2 linked regions of the Paraglaciecola psychrophila 170 genome follow. The protein of the gene in region 2 interacts with the protein of the main gene of each other region in a pairwise test. Links are inferred from orthologs where the notes say so. Each region holds a gene or a part of one and is shown on either strand. Other genes may lie near its edges.

The links. Proteins that work in one complex are often made in the same cells at the same time.
Region 1: the proteins of secD (region 2) and pheT interact in binary tests that used the Escherichia coli proteins (3 or more experiments, as listed by UniProt). The link is inferred for Paraglaciecola psychrophila 170 from one-to-one orthologs.

Annotation. Positions count from the first base shown.
Region 1 is NC_020514.1:2,309,509-2,312,520, reverse strand. It holds pheT (phenylalanine--tRNA ligase subunit beta), read right to left. Parts: upstream 2,693-3,012; coding sequence 308-2,692; downstream 1-307. Other genes in the region: pheS (phenylalanine--tRNA ligase subunit alpha), read right to left, coding at 2,707-3,012; ihfA (integration host factor subunit alpha), read right to left, coding at 7-303.
Region 2 is NC_020514.1:3,981,606-3,987,553, forward strand. The notes cover bases 41-3,034. They hold secD (protein translocase subunit SecD), read right to left. Parts: upstream 2,463-3,034; coding sequence 618-2,462; downstream 41-617. Other genes in these bases: secF (protein translocase subunit SecF), read right to left, coding at 41-607; yajC (preprotein translocase subunit YajC), read right to left, coding at 2,525-2,860; tgt (tRNA guanosine(34) transglycosylase Tgt), read right to left, coding at 2,904-3,034. Outside these bases: more of secF, read right to left, coding at 1-40; more of tgt, read right to left, coding at 3,035-4,022; C427_RS17470 (ABC-2 family transporter permease), read left to right, coding at 4,398-5,450; C427_RS17475 (GGDEF domain-containing protein), read left to right, coding at 5,626-5,948. UniProt on the Escherichia coli protein: Part of the Sec protein translocase complex. Interacts with the SecYEG preprotein conducting channel. SecDF uses the proton motive force (PMF) to complete protein translocation after the ATP-dependent function of SecA.

The DNA.
Region 1 (3,012 bases), 1.7 Mb from region 2 along the record:
CTGCTATTAATCTATTGGCTTTGAACTCTCGACTCTACTTTTAAGTTTTTGACCGGGTCTAAATGTAACCACGCGTCGCGCCTTAATTGGAATGTCTTCTCCGGTTTTTGGATTTCTACCAGGACGTTCATTTTTTTCTCTTAAATCAAAATTACCAAAACCAGATAGTTTGACTTGTTCACCTGATTCTAGGGCTTCACGCACTTCTTCAAAAAAAGTTTCGACTAGATCTTTAGCATCACGCTTGTTGATCCCAAGTTTTTCAAATAAGTGTTCAGCCATTTCGGCTTTGGTTAACGCCATACAATCAGTCCCTCAATGATGCTTTAAACTTTTGCGACAACGTGGCTAAAATACCATCAACTGTTGCCTGAATATCACTTTCTTCTAGTGTTTTAGTTTTATCTTGTAAAATAAGTGAAATCGCTAGGCTTTTCTTTCCTGGTGCAATTCCCTTCCCACGATACACGTCGAACAAGTTTAGGCCAACTAATTGATTTGCGCCAAATTTTTCTATGCAACTCAATATATCTCCTACTACTTTATCATCGTCTACTACGATTGCAATGTCACGTCGATTTGCAGGGAATTTTGAAATTTCTTGCGCTTGAGGTAGTTTTTTTAGCCCTAGAGCATTTATTTCCAACTCAAACACGAAACATCTTCCATTTAACCCTAGTGGCTTTTCAAACTGTGGGTGCACGGCTCCAATCGTTCCTATCAATGTATCGCCAACAAAAACATCAGCAGATTGACCGGGATGAAGTGCAATATGACTCGCACTTTCAAAGCGATACCCCACAACACCAGCGCAATTTAGTAGATTTTCGACGTCTGCCTTCGCATCAAAAAAATCAATTGAACGGCTGACGCTATCCCAATTTTCATCCGCGACTAAACCACATACAACACCACTAATAACAAGTTCTTGTTTTACCCCCGTCTTTTCAGTGCCATCAGGAATAAAACGCAGGCCAGACTCAAATAATCTAACCCGCCCTTGTTGACGTTTTTGATTGTACGAAACAGATTGTAATAATCCTGTCCACAAACTAACACGCATAGTCGACATTTCAGAAGAAATGGGATGAGGTAGCTGCAGACCTTCCAAATGAGGGAATAACAGTGATTGAATTTTTGGGTCAACAAATGAATAAGTAATGGCTTCTTGGTAATCACTCTCGACCAAGATACTTTTAAGATGACTTAACTGTATTTTTTGTTCTTGATGTTGCGACATTTTCAAACTTGCAACAGGTGCAATATCCGGTATCTGGTTGTATCCATATACCCTTGCAACTTCTTCGATTAAATCTTCTTCGATACTGATATCAAATCGATAAGGCGGAACACTGACTTGCCACACTTGCTCCTCAAAAGAAACACTGAAGCCTAAACGTTTAAAGATGTCTGTGACTGTATCGGCAACAATTTCAATACCCAACACTTTTGTTAAGCGACTGTGCCTTAACGATACCAAACGATTATTAGGCACAAAGGCTGTATCTACTGCCTCAATCACTGGGCCCGCTTCACCGCCTACTATATCCAGCAATAATTGGGTGGCTCGCTGCATAGCAATCTGTTGTAACTGAGGATCGACACCTCGCTCATAGCGATGGGATGCATCAGTATGTAAGCCATATTGGCGTGCTTTACCCATAATAGCATCGGGAGCAAAAAAGGCACTTTCAAGAAAGATATCTGTACTTTCGCGGGTCATACCAGAATCTAGGCCACCAAATATACCGGCCATAGCCAAAGCTTTGTTAGTATCAGCAATCACTAGGGTATTGTCCTGAAGTGTCACTTCATTGCCATCTAACAAGGTGAGCTTTTCGTCTTGCTTGGCAAAACGAACAATGACATCACCTTCTAGCTTGTTGTTGTCAAACGCATGCATCGGGTGCCCAAGCTCTAACAACACAAAATTAGTAATATCTACCACAGGGTCAATACTTCTGACTCCTGAACGCCTAAGTTTTTCGACCATCCATAAAGGTGTCACTGCATCTAGATTAATATTCCTGATAACACGTCCTAAATAACGAGGACAAGCTTCAGGAGCAAGCAACTGAATGTTACGTCTATCAGTTATGCTTGCAGCAACTATGGGTACCTGCGGTTCGTTGACTGACGTTTTATTAAGCACACCCACTTCACGAGCTAGGCCTTTAATACCTAAACAATCAGCGCGGTTTGGTGTTAAATCCACTTCAATAGTGACATCATCAAGTTTTAAATAATCTCTAATATCTTCGCCAATTGGCGCGTCTAAAGGTAATTCTAAAATGCCATCATGGTCGTCAGATATACCTAGTTCAGAAAAGCTACACAACATACCAATCGATGGTTGTCCACGTAGTTTAGCCTTCTTGATTTTAAAGTTACCGGGTAATACCGCTCCCACTTTCGCTACTGCTACTTTAATGCCTTGCCGACAATTAGGTGCGCCGCAGACTATATCTAACAGTTCGTCATCACCTACATTGATTTTTGTTACTTGTAATTTATCTGCATCAGGATGCTGGCCACACTCCACCACTTCACCCACCACCACACCAGAAAACTCCCCGGCGACAGCTTCAACACTATCAACCTCTAGACCTGCCATACTCAATTGGTCTGATAACGCATCTGTTGATACAGATGGGTTGACCCATTCTCTTAACCACTTTTCACTAAATTTCATATTCTTGACCCGACCTAATTAAATTGCTTAAGGAAACGAAGATCGTTTTCAAAGAAGGCACGTAAATCATTCACTTCGTAGCGCAACATAGTTAAGCGTTCTACGCCCATACCAAAAGCAAAACCAGTGTAAATTTCCGGATCAATATTGACCGCTTTAAGCACATTAGGATGCACCATGCCGCAGCCCAAAACCTCTAACCATTTTCCATTTTTACCCATCACGTCGACTTCTGCCGAAGGTTCTGTGAAAGGGAAATAAGAGGGACGAAAACGTACTTGCAAGTCTTGTTCAAAAAAGTTGTTTAAAAAATCGTGCAA
Region 2 (5,948 bases):
TGAGTGAATAACCTATTACAGCCAGTACGGCAGCTAGTACGGTTAAATCGAACTCTAAACCTAATACTGAAAATAACCCTAAGGTAATGATGACATCATGCGTTAGCGCTGCGACTGAACCTAGAGCAAAGCGCCATTCAAAACGTAATGCCACGTAAATAAGGATACAAATTAGCGCCACTAGCATAGCAAGTCCACCTTGTTCGGTGAGTTCATCTCCTACACTAGAGCTGACATAAGAACTACCGCGCATTTCTGCACTGCTATCTGCCTCTTTTAATACTTTAATAGCCGCGTCACCTAATTCAGAAGGCTTTACACCTTCTCGAGACGCTAAGCGTATAAGTACGTCTTGGCTACTACCAAAATTCAGAACCACTGCATCATTAAAATCTGATGCTTCTAGTTGTCTGCGAATTTGCTCTAAATCTGCAGTTTGTGTATAACCTACTTCAATTTGAGTGCCGCCAGTAAAATCTAGTCCCCAGTTCAGCTGATTAATGGCCAAAGACGTCAGCGAACCAATAATCAAAAACAGCGACAAAATAGCCGCTGGTTTTTTCAACGACATAAATTTAATAGTTTCTTTCATGTTTAATAATTGCATGTTGCTGCTCCTAAATTGACAGCTTGGTCAGACGTCTACCGCCCCACCATGCATTAACGATGACACGAGTCACAATGATCGCAGTGAACATTGAAGTAATGATCCCGATCATCAAGGTAATAGAGAATCCTTTGATCGGACCTGTGCCTACTGCAAACAAAATCAACCCAACCAGGAAGGTCGTAATATTGGCATCTAATATGGTTGAAAACGCACTATCGTAGCCGTAATGAATAGCTTGTTGCGGACTTCGCCCATCTTTAACTTCTTCACGTATTCGTTCAAATATTAGTACGTTAGCATCTACAGCCATACCCACAGTTAACACTATACCTGCCATACCAGGCAACGTTAGCGCGGCAGCAGGGAACATTGACATAACGCCAATAATCATCACTAAGTTAAGCGTCAAAGCGATATTGGCAACAAAACCAAATTTTTTGTAGTAAATTAGCATAAAAATCAGCACGGCAATAAAGCCATAAACAATAGCTTTTGTCCCTAAGTCGATATTTTCTTGACCTAGGCTTGGACCGACTGTGCGCTCTTCAATAATTTGAATCGGTGCAATCAAAGCCCCTGCTCTTAATAGTAATGCTAAGTCATAAGCTTCTTGCGGAGAGTCTAATCCGGTCGTTTCAAACTGATTTCCGAACACACCGTTGATAGTAGCGACACTAATGACACGCCTTTCTTCTTCAAAAATAAGCTTGTCGTCTGCGTCTCTCTCACCGGTGGTTTTAAATTCAATAAAAACCACCGCCATAGGTTTGCCCACTGCACGTTTAGTGAAGTTAAGCATCTTGGCGCCACCTTTGGAGTCAAGTGATATAGATACCTTGGGCATACCATATTGATCGACACCGCTGTTGGCATCGATAATTGAACTACCGGCCACTATGACTTGTTTCTTAAGTAACTGCGGACCGCCTTTGTCATAAGGTAACAATTCAGATCCAGCAGGCACGCGGCCATTAATGGCATCACGCACGTCATGTTCAAGGTCTACTTCACGATATTCTAGGGTAGCTGTAGCGTTCAAAATTTCTTTGGCTTTGGCTGTGTCTTGAATACCCGGTAGTTGCACAACGATGCGGTCAGGCCCTTGCTTTTGTACTGTTGGGTCAGACACACCTAATTGGGTTACCCTATTACGAATAATAGTGATGTTTTGCTTTACCGCGTAATCGCGAGTCTCAGCTAGTTTTTGATCAGACATATTGGCAAAAATAACTAAACCAGTTCTTTCAACAAACACTAAGTCACGATTACGGTTTTTAAGGAAGAACTCTGCACTATCGAGTGTTTCTTGATCGCGAAAATAAATTTCGACCCCGTCATCCAGTTGTTTTACTGTACGGTAACGAATACCTTCATCACGTAATGCGGTTTTAAAATCTCCCGCCATATCTTGTAACGTTTTAGACAGAGCTGATTTCATATCCACTTCCATTAGAAAGTGAACACCACCTCGTAAGTCCAAACCAAGTTTCATTGGTGTACCACCCAAACTTTCTAGCCAATCTGGTGTGTCAGGTGCCAAGTTCATAGCAACAATATAATTATCACCTAAAGCTTTATCGATTTTTTCGCGAGCCACTAACTGGGTATCAGAGTCCTTCAAACGAATAAGTATTTGATCGTTTTCTAGCACAATACTTTTACTGGATATATTAGCAGCAGCAAGTTCAGCTGTGACTTTTTCGACTACAGCAGCATCAAGAACCGCATTTTTTCCTGCAGATATTTGCACTGCATGATCTTCGCCATACAAATTCGGAGTGGCGTATAAAGCACAAATGCCGATCACGAAGACCACCAAAAAGTACTTCCATAGCGGAGTTTGATTTAACACAAGAAATTCCTTCCGTTCTTCCAATAAAAAAGGGGCTTTACGCCCCTATTCGCTATCTATATTTAGATAGCCTTCATAGTACCTTTAGGCAGAACCGCTGAAACGGCTGACTTTTGAATAACGATATTAGTCGTATCATTCAAGCCAATTTCGATAAAATCTTTTTCATCAGATACTTTTATGATTTTACCGACCATGCCGCCTTGAGTTAACACTTCATCACCTTTACTTAAGGAGGTGACTAAGTTTTTGTGTTCTTTAACACGCTTAGCTTGTGGGCGATAAAGCATAAAGTAAAAAATCAAACCAAACACACCCAGCATGATCAACATTTCAAAACCACCACCGGCTGATCCACCAGCATCTTGCGCGTAGGCATTGGATATAAATAAACTCATAATTTCCCCTAATTTTTGTAAGTTTTAATTGTATTAATGCCAGTCAGCTTTTCAGTTGAGGCACAGGCATATCTTTTAGTGCATAGAATTCGGCAACAAATGCATCGAGTTCGTTAGCGGCAATGGCATCTCGCAAACCCTGCATTATACGTTGATAATAACGTAAATTATGAATTGTATTTAAGCGTGCGCCAAGTATCTCATTACATTTGTCCAAGTGGTGTAGATATGACCGAGAATAATTTTTACAAGTGTAACAATCACATTTTTCATCTAATGGACCAATATCAGTTTTATGTACCGCATTCCTGATCTTGACCACGCCACTGGTAATAAACATGTGTCCATTACGAGCATTACGCGTGGGCATCACACAATCGAACATATCAATACCACGGCGTACCGCTTCTACGATATCTTCGGGTTTACCGACCCCCATCAAATAACGAGGTTTGTCAGCAGGAATTTGATTAGTCGTGTGATCCAGTACTTTTATCATTTCGTCTTTTGGCTCACCAACTGATAAACCGCCTATGGCATACCCATCAAAACCGATATCTTCCAATCCTTGCAACGATACATCACGTAAGTCTTCGTACATACCGCCTTGGATAATACCAAACAACGCAGATGGGTTATCACCATGTTCTTCCTTACTACGTTTTGCCCAGCGCAAAGACAACTCCATAGACACCTTAGCTTCACTTTCCGTCGCTGGATAAGGCGTACACTCATCAAATATCATCACAATATCTGAGCCTAAATCACGTTGCACCTGCATCGATTTTTCTGGTGTAAGAAGGATTTTTTCGCCATTGATAGGTGAACGGAAAGTCACACCTTTTTCAGTGATCTTACGTAAGTCCCCCAAGCTAAACACCTGAAAACCGCCTGAGTCAGTCAGAATAGGTTTGTCCCAATGCATAAAATCGTGCAAATCACCGTGTTGTTTGATGATGTCTGTACCCGGACGCAGCATAAGATGGAAAGTATTGCCTAAACAGATATGCGCACCTGTCTCGTCTAACTCTTCTGGTGTCATGCCTTTTACCGTACCGTATGTACCCACTGGCATGAAAGCCGGTGTTTCGACCACACCACGCTCAAAAATCAACCGGCCACGGCGAGCTTTACCGTCTGTATTATCTAATTCAAATTTCATTAATTATCTCAGCTTACCGAAAAACAGTCCGATGGCGAAACTGGATGCTAATTATGTGCGTACATATTTGAATGCAACGCACTATTTAGCAAGCCATGCTTAAAAACGATGCGAGATTATATACGAATCAGTCTTAGGTTTGAAAACTTATCATCGTTAATTTGAGCTTCATTCGATAACTTAGATACCTGACACGATTTAAACCTTGGAATCAGCAGGTGCATCGACAGTGACATAGGCCTACTCTGCATACACTATTACGAGGACGCAATAAGTTAAACAACACCACTACCAACATCACTAACATAGTGGTTAAAAATCAATTATATTAGATAGCCTTAGTAAAAAGTTAATCATTCACCTTGGCTAAATCACATGATAAACAATCAGTTAGATTACTTAGACAACTCTGAAACAACGCCAAAAACTGAGCCTCCCACGTTCTTCAAGAAATACTGGCCACGTTTGCCAACGCAGATTATTCCTTATCTACGTCACAAGTTTTCACAACTGACTCTATCCCAATGGATGTACTTGTTTGCCTGTTTATTGTTACTGGTTAACGTTGATCAAGACATCAAACAGGACTCTGAATTATTGTGGGTAGGAGCTATTGCCGGAGTGGGGCTGATTAGAGAGCTTTGGCATGTGTTTAATCGCATCTGGGAGCACATGTTAGGTAAAGCCCTAATATTGGTGTTGTACGCCGCAACAGCTAATTTTGCTTTGGCTATATCAGCCCTTAAAATTAATGTTATTACGGGTATCGAACCTGGTCCTTTTATTTTTACATTAGGGTTTGCCACCCTGATTATGCTGCCGTTTTGGCTATTATTGAGCTCCATCATGTTTTTTTCTGTAGCTTTGGTTACTGGCAACTTGTGGCTAGTAATCGGGGTTCTGCTACGTCCATTTGGCGTCAAAATCAAAATACATTGGGAAGACAAAACATTTGTTTTAATTACCATGATACTCAGGCTGATATTGATCCCTTACGTGATCATGGCAATTTTTTTTATGATCGTGCCCTACGCCCAGCAAATAGAGCTGTTTGAACAACCTATTGCAATGCTCAAGAAGTCTTCATCAGACGAGAGACATCAACAAGACAAACTTGACGAGCAAATAGTATTGGGCGAAACAGCGTCTAAAAACGTCAGACTCACCTTCAACAACAGTCCGTTTAACTTACCAGTAGACGAACAAGGTCATATAAAGTGGTTAGACAAATTGATTGCAGGCTTTATTTATCACTTTGAAACGTACCCCAAATCAGCTTGTATAAAATCTGCTCAGCAACGAAGCTTACCCATAGATGAAAATTCTATTTTACTGGTCACTGAAGACGATTCAGCTTTAGGCTATCGGTTCATGGTTGGCCCATGTGTCGGTAATTACTCTAATGTTGAGTCACCTCAAAAAAACTGATAATGGGATATACAAAAATTAACTAAAGTTACATGGCCTTATTCATTAGATAAATCATCAAGTTAATTCTGTCGAATATTATTTTACATATATTTAAATATGTAAAATCAGTTCCATTAAGTGTGAGAGTAATCTACGCTTAACTTTATAATTTAAGGGGTATCTGGATGGGCAATTGTTAGTATTTTCAACTTTTATTCGTCCCAAAAATCTGTCTCAAAAAATGATGCGCGTGATTTTTTCCATTTATTTAGGTGTAACTTGTCTTATTACAGGTATCCAATTCCTTACCGAATATTTAAAGACTCAAGATTCAATCTTAAGTGAATTGAAACAACTAGAAGAGACTGTCCGAGAACCTATTTCTTCCAGTTTATGGCAATACAACCAGAACCAGCTGGGTGTATTAGTCGCCGGACTCATCAAGATGCCCATTATCGAGGGTGTAGATATTTTCGATAAGCATGCCCAAACGATGATATCTAAGAGGTCCTTCAC